2 regions of the Erwinia wuhanensis genome follow, and region 1 is predicted to be linked to the other one. Evidence: riboswitches for the same ligand, from Rfam matches in the RefSeq annotation. Region 1 holds a riboswitch; the other holds the start of a gene.
What was found. Region 1 has a riboswitch for thiamine pyrophosphate ahead of QZH36_RS02050 (TenA family protein). Riboswitches for the same ligand answer to the same signal wherever they lie in the genome.

Region 1 (5,528 bases):
CACGCCGGGCTCTCCGGCCGCCAGCGCCCGCTCGTGCATCACCAGCAGACACTTCATCACGCCTTTCAGCATGGCGGCATCGCCGCCAACGCGCACTTTGTAATAGGTAGAAGCGAGCGTGGTGGAGCTGAGCGACAGCATTTCTACCGGGCTTTGCGGAGAGGTAAAGCGTTCAAGCCCTCTTTCCCGCAGCGGATTGATCGCCACGATGGTTGCGCCGCGTTTGGAGACTTCACGTAGCGTACCCAGCATGCGTGGATGATTAGTGCCGGGGTTATGGCCGATACACAGCACCAGATCGCAGTGATCGAAATCTTCCAGTTCGATGGTGCCTTTGCCTATGCCGATGGACTGCGGCAGGCCGACGCTGGTCGGCTCATGGCACATATTGGAGCAATCCGGGAAATTATTAGTGCCGTATTCGCGCGCGAACAGCTGCCAGAGAAACGCTGCTTCGTTAGAAGCGCGGCCTGAGGTATAGAACTCCACGCTATCCGGATCTTCGTAGCTTTGCAGCTTTTCGCCGATTTCACGGAAGGCAGTTTCCCATTCTATAGGCTGATAGGTATCGGTGGCCGCATCGTATTTCATCGGGTGAGTCAGACGGCCTTCGCCTTCCAGCTCAAAAGCGTTGCGTTGCCAAAGCTCACTGACGGTATGGGCAGAGAAAAATTCCGGCGTGGTGCGCTTGCTGGTGGCTTCCCAGGAAACGGCCTTGGCGCCATTTTCGCAAAATTCAAAGGAGGAACCGTGCTGAGGATCGGGCCACGCGCAGCCGGGACAATCGAAGCCCTGCGGCTGGTTGACTTTAAACAACGCGATCACGTCCTGTTTGACCGACATCTGGCCGCGGATCGCGTCGGCAACGGCCTTTAACGCTCCCCAACCCCCCGCTGAACCACCGTAAGGCGCTATTCCAATAGTCTTATTTTGTTGTTTCATACGACTCCGCATCACATTACAAACCAGTTTTTAGCTTAGAACAGCATGCGGCTTCCGACCGGTTTTTTGCTTTCAGAATGTTACCGAATGGCGCTATTAATAACCCATAGCGGCCAGCGACCTGAATCCACAATGGTGCTGAGCCTGCGCATTGTAAACAGAAAGTAAATACCGTATAACAATACGCACCGAGGGGTGTCCTGTTACGGGCTGAGATGGCGCAAGCCGAACCCTTTGAACCTGATCTGGGTCATGCCAGCGAAGGGACGGCTGAGCCAGATAACGCACGTTCCCGCGCCTGACCGGATCTCAAGTATTGAGGAGGTTCCGTGTTTGACGGTTTCTACGGACGGCTGCGTCAACAGACCGGCGATCGCTGGCTGCACTATATCCATCACCCTTTTGTTCGCCAGCTGGCTGACGGCACCCTGCCTGCGTCGGCTTTTCGCCGTTACCTTATCCAGGACTATCTGTTCCTTATCCATTTTGCCCGCGCCTACGCGCTGCTGGTCAGCAAATTTCAAACGCTGCCGGAGATGCGTGCGGCAATCCGCTCGCTGAACGCCATCGTCGACGAACTGCCGCTCCACGTGCGCTACTGCGCGCAGTGGGGCCTGACCGGGAAGGCGATGGCGACGGAAACCGAGGCGCCAGAAACGCTAAATTATACCCGCTATGTGCTGGATATTGGTCACGCGGGCGACGCGCTCGATCTGTTGACCGCCCTAATGCCCTGCGTGGCTGGCTATGCCGAGATCGGCGTCGGCTTGCTGAACGATACGCAAACCGTATTGACCGGCAATCCCTACGCGCCGTGGATTGAAAACTATGGCGCTCCGCTTTACCTGAGCGGCGTGCAGGCTTCGCTGACGCTGTTTGAAAACCTGGCCGCCCAGCGCGGCGGCGCGAGCCGCTTTGAGGCGCTGGCGGGAATATTCGCCACCGCGACACGGCTGGAAACGGCATTCTGGCAGATGGGGCTTGATGCTGCCTGCGCTACGCCGGAAGCGCGATGACGCCGGGTATAGAGGTGAAGGCGGTCAGCCTGCATTTTAGCGATCGTACGTTATTTAAGCAGCTGAGCTTTACGCTGGCAGGTGGCCGCTTTACTTCTCTGCTTGGCCCCAGCGGCGTCGGTAAAAGCAGCCTGCTGAAGATCATTGCGGGGCTGCTTGCACCCTCGACAGGATCGGTGCTGGGTAGCGATGGGCTGCCGGTTGCCGGACGCATCGCCTGGATGGGACAGCGGGATCTGCTCTATCCGTGGCTTAGCGCGATCGACAATGTCGCGCTGGGTGCGCGTTTACGCGGCGAGAAAGCTGACAGACAATGGGCAGAACATCTGCTTGAACGCGTGGGCCTGGCTGGCAATGCCGGCGCGCTGCCCGCCACGCTGTCGGGCGGGATGCGTCAGCGTGTCGCGCTCGCCCGGACCTTGTACGAGCGACGGCCCATTGTGCTAATGGATGAACCCTTTTCCGCTCTTGATGCCATTACCCGCGCCCAAATTCAGGCGCTGGCCGCAGAGCTGCTGGCCGACTGCACCGTGCTGCTGATTACGCACGATCCAGTAGAAGCCTGTCGCCTCAGTCATCGCCTGCTGATCCTTTCTGCTGCCGGGCTTAGCGAGCTTCCTGAGCTGGCTGGTCAGCCGCCGCGAGCGCCCGACGATCCCAATTTATTGCGTAGCCAGGCGCAGCTTATGCGCCAGCTGACAGAGGACATGGCATGAATGCAGCAACGATACGCCGTGGCGTCACGGTATTTGTCGGGCTGATGGCGCTGTGGCAGCTGGCCACGCCTGGCAGCATCCCGGCTTTTCTGTTGCCCTCGCCCATCGCCGTGGCTGCGGCTATGCGGGATAACGCTGGCTATCTCGCTTACCACACGCTTATTACCGCTACTGAAATCGCCGGCGGGCTTATCGCGGGCGTGCTGCTCGGCGCCCTGCTGGCGCTGCTGATGACCTTTTCGCCCGGCCTGCAACGCTGGCTGATGCCGCTGGTATTGACCAGCCAGGCGATCCCCGTGTTTGCGCTGGCGCCGCTGCTGGTGCTCTGGTTTGGCTTCGGCATCAGCGCCAAAATTGTGATGGCGATCCTGGTGATTTTTTTCCCGGTTGCCTCCGCTTTTTTTGATGGCTTACGGCGGGTCGAACAGGACTATCTGGATCTGGCGCGCACGATGGGTGCCTCTTCCGCTTCGCAGCTGCGGCATGTGCGGCTGATGGCGGCGCTGCCGGCCTTTGGCTCAGGGCTGCGGATGGCGGTCGCCGTCGCGCCCATTGGTGCGATTGTCGGCGAATGGGTGGGCTCCGCCGAAGGATTGGGGTTTGTAATGCTGAATGCTAACGCGCGAATGCAGAGCGATCTCTGCTTCGCCGCCCTGTTTGTGCTGGTAGCCATGACGATTGCGCTCTGGCTGAGTACCGATATCCTGCTGCGCCGCCTGATCCGCTGGTCGCCGGAGCGTTAATCACCGTAAGGACAAGATAATGAAAAAAGCTTTAGTTTGTGGGCTGGTGGTAGCAACGTTATCTCCTTTCACCAGCGCGGCGCAAAAGCTGACGCTGATGCTGGACTGGTATGTTAATCCCGATCACGCGCCGATTATGGTGGCGCAGCAGACTGGCGCGTTTAAGGCTCAGGGGCTGGATGTGACGATTATTCCGCCTTCCGATCCGGCGTTGCCGCCACGTCTGGTCGCGGCCGGTAAGGTGGATCTGGCGGTGACCTATCAGCCACAGCTGCACTTTTTTGCCGACCAGGGCTTACCGCTGGTACGCGTCGGCACGCTGATTGATTCCCCGCTCAACACGCTGATTACGCTTGATAAAAGCGTGCATTCTCCGGCAGACCTGCAAGGGAAAACGGTGGGGTATTCCGTCAGCGGCATCGAACAGGCCACGCTCGCCGCTATGCTGCAGCACGACCAGCGGCAACTCAGCGACGTTAAGCTGGTTAACGTCAATTTTCAGCTGACCAGCGCGTTGCTGACCGGCAAAGTTGATGCGGTCATCGGCGGCTACCGTAATATTGAAGCGCTGGAAGTGAAGCTTCAGGGCAAAGATCCCGTGGTGTTCAACGTCGAGGACTACGGCGTGCCGGCCTATGATGAGCTAATTCTGGTGGCGAATCGCGATAGCCTGAACAAACCCGCTATCAAAAAGTTCCTGATAGCGCTCAAGCAGGGCAACGACTACTTGCAGGCCCATCCTGAAGAAAGCTGGCGGGCATTCGCTAAATTGCATCCTGAGCTGAACACCGGGCTGAACAGACAGGCATGGGTAAAAACGCTGCCGCTGTTTGCCCGCGACCCGGCCCGCCTGGATCGCCAGCGCTATCGGCAGTATGAAACTTTTCTTTTTAACCATGGGCTGATTAAAAAAATTACGCCGGTTAACGACTACGTCGTCGAAATCCAGTAAGCTCGCGGGCTGACGCCACAAGCTGAATTTTAATCGATTTCAAATTGCGCTGGACAACACCGCAAAGGCATCTGGTAAGGTATGCATAAAATAGCGAAAAATCTGGAAGCCCCCATGCTGTCAACCATCATCTATCGTAGCCATATTTCCGATGACGTCGCGTATAAGACGTTGGGGAAACTGGCCGAACAAGCCAATCAGGTCAACGAATCACACAGTGTGACGGGCATTTTATTGTTCAACGGCACCCACTTTTTCCAGGTGCTGGAGGGCCCGGAGGACGCTGTGTCCGCTATCTATGAGGAGATCTGCAACGATCCCCGGCACCATAATCTGGTAGAACTGATGCGCGATTACGCGCCCGCCAGACGTTTTGGCAATGTCGGCATGGAACTGTTCGACCTGCGTGAATACGACCCGGAAAACGTGCTGCAGGCCGTGCTCGATAAAGGCACCTCTAAGTATCAGCTGACTTACGACGATCGCGCATTGCAGTTCCTGCGCGTGTTTGTCGACGCCACCGAACGGGAAAACTATTTTGAGATCCCGCCGGGCGACTCCTGGGAGTTCGTTGTCGATCGCGAGGAAGCGCTGCCCCGCGAGGCCGTTCCCTCGGCCACGGCCGACTACAGCTTCGCTTTTCAGCCGATTATCGATCCGCTTTCCCGCCAGATCGTGTCGCTTGAGGCCGTTATGCGCCCAACGTCGGGTATGTCGGCGGCCGATTATCTCGCCGGGCTGCCGCGCAGTGAAAGGTATAGCGTCGATCTTAAATCCAAACAGCACGTTTTTGCGATGGCGAAGCAGCTGGGCATTAATGGCCTGACGCTGTCGATCAACCTGCTGCCGATGTCGCTGGCGATTGTGCCGGATGCGGTCGATTTCCTGCTGGAGGCGATCCATGCTAACGGGCTGGTGCCTGAGCAAATCGTTGTTGAGGTCACGGAGAACGGCACGGTATTCCGCGCGGACGAATTCGAGGCGGCGATTAAAAAACTCAAGGCTTCCGGTATCAGCCTGGCGATTGATGGCTTTGGCGCCGGTTCTGCCGGGCTGGTGCTGCTGACCCAGTTTCAGCCTGACAAAATCAAAATCGATCGCAACATCATTGCCGACGTGCATAAAAGCGGCCCGAAACAGGCTATCGTGCAGGCGATTT
Region 2 (5,528 bases), on a different contig from region 1:
ACCTTACCTTCCCTTCCACTATGGTGGACCGCATCGTGCCCGCCATGACGCCGGAAGCCTTTGACGAACTGAGCCGCAAGCTGGGCTGCGCCGATCCGGTGGGCGTCGAATGCGAGCCTTTTTTCCAGTGGGTCATTGAAGATAATTTTGTGAATGGTCGCCCGGCATGGGAAAAAGCGGGCGCGGAGCTGGTGGCGGACGTCCTGCCGTTTGAGGAGATGAAGCTGCGGATGCTCAACGGCAGCCATTCGCTGCTGGCCTACCTCGGCTATCTGGCTGGCTATGAGCATATCAGCGACTGTATGGACGATCCTTACTACCTCAAGGCCGCCCGCAGCCTGATGCTGGATGAGCAGGCGCCCACGCTGAGCACTAAAAATGTGGATCTGACAGCCTATGCGGATTCGCTGATCGCGCGTTATCGCAACCGGGCGATTAAGCACCGCACTTATCAGATCGCTACCGACGGCACGCAAAAGCTGCCGCAGCGCTGGCTGGACAGTATTCGCTGGCATCTGGCTAACGGCAGCGATTTTACGCTGCTGGCGCTGGGCGTGGCAGGCTGGATACGCTTTGTTGGCGGCGTGGATGAGCAGGGCAAGCCAATCGTCATTAACGATCCGCTGCGTGCGGAGCTGGCGCAGCGGGTAAACGACAGTCAGGAAGGCGATGAGCGCGTCGCCGCTCTGCTCTCGCTGCGGGCTGTTTTTGGCGAGGATCTGCCCGATAATTCGCTGTTCCGCGAAAAAGTCGGCCATTACTACGCGCTGTTACTGAAGTTGGGCGCGAAAGAAACGGTCAGGCAGGTTATCGGCTGACCGCCGCTTAATGGCAAAAGAACTGGCGCTGGCGCAGCAGGCTGATTAGACTGGCTGTTTCCAGCGTCAGGCTTCGCGACGCACTAATGAAATGAAAATTGCCGCATGTCTACTGCCTATATCATTACCGCCAGCGAACCAGTCAATCAGCAAATCTATCGCTTTTTACGCCAGGATATTGTGACCTGCGTGATTTCACCGGGTGCCTTACTGTCTGAAAAAGAGGTTTCTGCCCGTTTCAGCGTCTCGCGCCAGCCGGTGCGGGAAGCCTTTATTAAGCTGGCCGAGGCCGATCTGGTGCAAATTCTGCCGCAGCGCGGCACCTTTGTGCGCAAGATTTCTGCGCGACGCGTTGCCGACGGCCGTTTTATTCGTGAAGCGGTGGAAACGGCGGTAATAAGGCGAGCGGCGACGGAAGCGACCCCAGAGGCGCTGGCCCGGCTGGAGCATAATTTGCGCCTGCAAAAGCTGTCTGCGGAGCGCAACGACAGCCAGGCGTTTTTGCTGCTGGATGATGAGTTCCACCGCCTTATCGCGCAGAGCATCAACTGTGAGCTGGCATGGGAAACGGTAGAAAATATCAAGGCGACGATGGATCGCGTGCGCTTCCTGACCCTCAGTAAGGTTTCGCCGCCGGAAAGCCTGATCAATCAGCATGAAGAGATCCTGCAGGCGCTGCTGGCGAAAGACGCCGACGCCGCCGAACAGGCGCTGCGGCATCATTTGCAGGAGATGATTTTTTCCATCACGCCGATTGCAGAGCAAAACGGCGCGTGGTTTGAACAGGAGTAATCCTGCCGGGCTGGCGAGCGGTTCCGGCCGTCAGCGTCCTTCCACCCGCGCGTCTCATCACTACCGCTACACGCGCCGGTTCAGCCGTAACGTTTTCGCTCGTCGATGCACTACTAATCATCCTCTCCCGGCCCGTCAGCAGTTTGCCCGCTGATAGCGTTCCAGCGCGCTACCACCAGCGGTAGAAATGATGCACCGGGCCAATGCCTTTACCCACTTCCAGCGTATCTGCGTGCTGCAATGCGCCCTGCAGCCACTGTTTCGCTGCGCTTACCGTACCCGGCCAGCTGGTATGACGCGGGCGCAGCGCGGCCAGCGCGGAAGAAAGCGTGCAGCCGGTGCCGTGCGTATTTTTAGTCGGCACGCGCGGCGCGGTAAAACGCTCTTCTCCTTCCGGGGTCAGCAGCCAGTCCGGGCTTTCGTTGTCGCTCAGGTGGCCGCCTTTCATCAGCACCGCCTGACAGCCCAGCGCCAGCAGCGCCCTGCCCTGTTGCAGCATCTCCTGTTCGTTGCGGGCCGGTGAGCACTCCAGCAGCGCAGCGGCTTCCGGCAGATTCGGCGTGATAATGGAAACCTGCGGCAGCAGTTTTTCCCGCAGCGTCGCCACGGCCCGCCCGGAAAGCAGCGGATCGCCGCTTTTCGCCAGCATCACCGTATCCAACACCCGCCAGGGGATCGCCGCCTTTGCCAGCCCTTCTGCTACCGCCTCCACAATATCGCTGTCCTGCAACATACCGATTTTGACGCTGTCGATGCGCACGTCGCTTAATACCGAGGCTAGCTGGGCCGAAACAAAATCGGCCGCCACGGGATAGACGGCCTGCACGCCGCAGGTGTTCTGCGCCACCAGCGCGGTGATCACGCTGGTACCGTAGGCTTCAAGCGCGGAGAACGTTTTCAGATCGGCCTGGATCCCGGCTCCGCCGCTGGGATCCGTACCGGCGATGGTCAATGCGTTGACTCTCATACCGCCTCCTTGTACAGACGGTAGAGCGCATCGAGAAACAGCGGTTCAAAGGTGCCCGGCCCGTTGGCCGCCGCCGCCGCCTGCTCGCCCGCCTGGCTCATTACCCGACAGGCGGCAGCGATATGCAGCAGCCTGTCGCCCGGCAGTGCGCAAAATGCGGCCACCACGGCGGAGAGCGCACAGCCCGTGCCGACCACGCGCGTCATCAGCGGAGAGCCGCCCGATACCGCCAGCAGCCGCCGTCCATCGGTGACGTAATCCGTTTCGCCCGTCACGGCAACCACCGCGCCGCTGGACTGCGCCAGCTGAATAGCGGCCTCCAGCGCGGCGGAAGGATGATGCTGGCTGTCGACGCCGCGACCGGAAACCGCCTGTCGGGCCAGCGCCATAATTTCAGAGGCGTTGCCGCGAATGGCGGCAGGACGGAATGCCAGCAGCCGCTGGCAAAAATCGCTGCGAAAAGTCAGCGCGCCGACGGCAACCGGATCCAGCGTCCACGGTCGGCCTGCCGCCGTCGCTCCCTGCACCGCGGCAAGCATCGCTTCGCTACGTGCAGCGGTCAGCGTGCCGACGTTGATCAGCACGGCATCCGCAATAGCGCTGAACTGTGCCGCTTCCACAGGTTCAGTCACCATCGCGGGCGACGCGTCCAGCGCCAGCAGCACGTTAGCCGTCAGGCTTTGTACCACATCATTGGTCAGGCAGTGAACCAGCGGCGACCGCTGGCGGAACAGAGCAAGAGACGCGGCCGGGCTGGCCGTATAGTGAGTAGGTTGGATCATAGCGCTCCCAACCGGCGATCAAGAAGGCGATGCGATAAAGCATCTGACTTCCCTCCGCTGGCATTATCCAGTTCAGGTTCAACGGGTATTTCTCAGCCTTCACAAGGAAGGGCACCCCGAGTCGTAGTGCTTGCCAGCATAGGGAAACGCGCTGTTTTACGCAAGCGCGGAACGGCTTGCTAACGCAGATAGCGCCAGGGTTTACACTGCTGCCAGCGCCAGCAGCAGCAGCGGCGGACGGCATGGATTGGCGGCCTGGCCTGGGATTACACGCTGCCGATAGTCCCTGGCACCCTGCATCTGGGCATGGACATGCACTGGCTTCATCGTCCGGCAGGCCAGGACAAAGTAACCGTTAGCGATGGCCACAACCGTGACGCCTTCCGTACCGGCAACGGCGGCGATGCGCTGGCCGTGCAAGCGGAGGCCAGGCTGGCCGTTACCGACAACGTTTCTTTCTCTACCCGCCTCAACCATCAGCGCAGGCTGCAACAGGAAGGCGCCAACGACTGGCTGCTGGCTGGCGGCGTGACGGTGAATTTCTGATTATTTTCCGGCGGCCTCTTTTGCCGCCGGGAATTTTTGCGTCATACTCTCCGATCCCGTAGCGGCTTTTGATAAAGTCCGCCCATTCGCTAATCTGAACGCCATTCCTGTCCTGACGAGAAGTAAGATGACAAGACCGCTTAATGAACAATACGGCATCAGCGTCGCGGCGCTGCAAATGCTGCACTATCTGCAACAGATAGCGCGCGGCGATCGTGCCTTTACCATTCAGGATACCGTGCTGAATAGCCGCTGTAACGTTACGCCCCCGGACAATTTCCGCCTGCTGGATCAGCTTTTTGAAGCGGGCAAAATCGACTATGACTATCGCGGCACGGGCATTGAGGGCGAAAGACACGTAAAGCCCGTCTGGGGAGAAAACGGATGACGGTACGCGCCTTTACCGAAGCCGACCGCCCTTTTCTGCGCACGCTGTTTCTGGCCGCCCGCAAGGCGAACTGGCACTGGCTTGACGGCAGCGACTGGCAGCTGGAGGATTTCGACCGCGTGACGCTGGGCGAACGCATCCTGGTCGCCGAGCATGACGGCCACCGCACGGGCTTTGCCGCGCTGCTGCCCGCCGATAATTTTTTGCACAGTTTATTTGTCGACCCGGCGTGTCAGGGTCAGGGTATTGGCAGCGAGCTGCTGGAGGCGGTGCAGGCAGGCTTCACCTCGACCGGCGCGCTAAAGTGCCTTAAGGCAAACGACCGGGCGCTGGCTTTTTATCAGCGTCACGGCTGGCAGGTTATCAGCAGCGGCGAAGGCGACCAGGGAGAATACCTGCTGCTGCACTACGTGCTGTAAAAGAAAACGGGCGCATGATGCGCCCGCCGGGTTACTGACAAACTTAAAAGCCTGGCGGCGCCCTGTCGTTTTGCAGCAGCAAAGCCGAGTTGCCGTCAGACTACGCGGAAAGCGATATCGTCCGGGATCACTTCGCCATCCCAGTAGAGCTGTGCGGCGACCTGGCCTGCCAGCTGGCGATACAGCCAGGTAAATTCGCTGTCGGGACGGCGCACCACCGTCGGCATTCCGTCGTCCAGATCCTCGCGCAGCGTGATGTGCAGCGGCAGCTGGCTCAGCAGGCGCGTGTGATACTGTTCCGCCAGCGCCAGCGCGCCGCCGCTGCCGAAAATCGGCTCGTGATGACCGCAGTTGCTGCACACGTGCACGCTCATGTTCTCGACGATGCCCAGCACCGGCACGCTGACCTTTTCAAACATCACAATCCCCTTACGGGCGTCGATCAGCGCGATATCCTGCGGCGTGGTCACCACCAGCGCGCCGGTCACCGGCACGTTTTGCGCCAGCGTCAGCTGAATATCGCCCGTGCCTGGCGGCATATCCAGGATCAGGTAGTCCAGATCCGGCCACAGCGTTTCGTTCAGCAGCTGCATCAGCGCCTTGCTGGCCATCGGCCCGCGCCACACCATCGCGTTGTCATCGGTCACCAGATAGCCGATAGAGTTGGTCGCCAGCCCGTGCGCCATAATCGGCGCCATATGCGTACCGTCCGGCGAGGTAGGCCGTTCGTTTTGCGTGCCGAGCATATCAGGGATCGACGGGCCATAGATATCCGCATCCAGCAGGCCGACTTTCGCGCCTTCGGCCATCAGCGCC

Region 2: linked by a shared signal. The riboswitch ahead of thiM (hydroxyethylthiazole kinase) and the one ahead of QZH36_RS02050 (TenA family protein) in region 1 are both predicted to bind thiamine pyrophosphate.

What each region holds. Positions count from the first base shown of each region.
Region 1 covers NZ_JAUJUH010000001.1:452,242-457,769, forward strand. Annotated here, with positions in the region: gene QZH36_RS02045 (FdhF/YdeP family oxidoreductase) at 1-942, opposite strand, end outside; TPP riboswitch at 1,124-1,226, shown strand; gene QZH36_RS02050 (TenA family protein) at 1,272-1,958, shown strand; gene QZH36_RS02055 (ABC transporter ATP-binding protein) at 1,955-2,674, shown strand; gene QZH36_RS02060 (ABC transporter permease) at 2,671-3,417, shown strand; gene QZH36_RS02065 (ABC transporter substrate-binding protein) at 3,437-4,369, shown strand; gene QZH36_RS02070 (diguanylate phosphodiesterase) at 4,484-5,528, shown strand, end outside.
Region 2 covers NZ_JAUJUH010000005.1:212,828-218,355, forward strand. Annotated here, with positions in the region: gene QZH36_RS13800 (mannitol dehydrogenase family protein) at 1-818, shown strand, start outside; gene QZH36_RS13805 (GntR family transcriptional regulator) at 924-1,610, shown strand; gene thiD (bifunctional hydroxymethylpyrimidine kinase/phosphomethylpyrimidine kinase) at 1,780-2,577, opposite strand; gene thiM (hydroxyethylthiazole kinase) at 2,574-3,359, opposite strand; TPP riboswitch at 3,392-3,488, opposite strand; gene QZH36_RS13820 (hypothetical protein) at 3,672-3,905, shown strand; gene QZH36_RS13825 (hypothetical protein) at 4,033-4,293, shown strand; gene QZH36_RS13830 (GNAT family N-acetyltransferase) at 4,290-4,712, shown strand; gene apbC (iron-sulfur cluster carrier protein ApbC) at 4,808-5,528, opposite strand, start outside.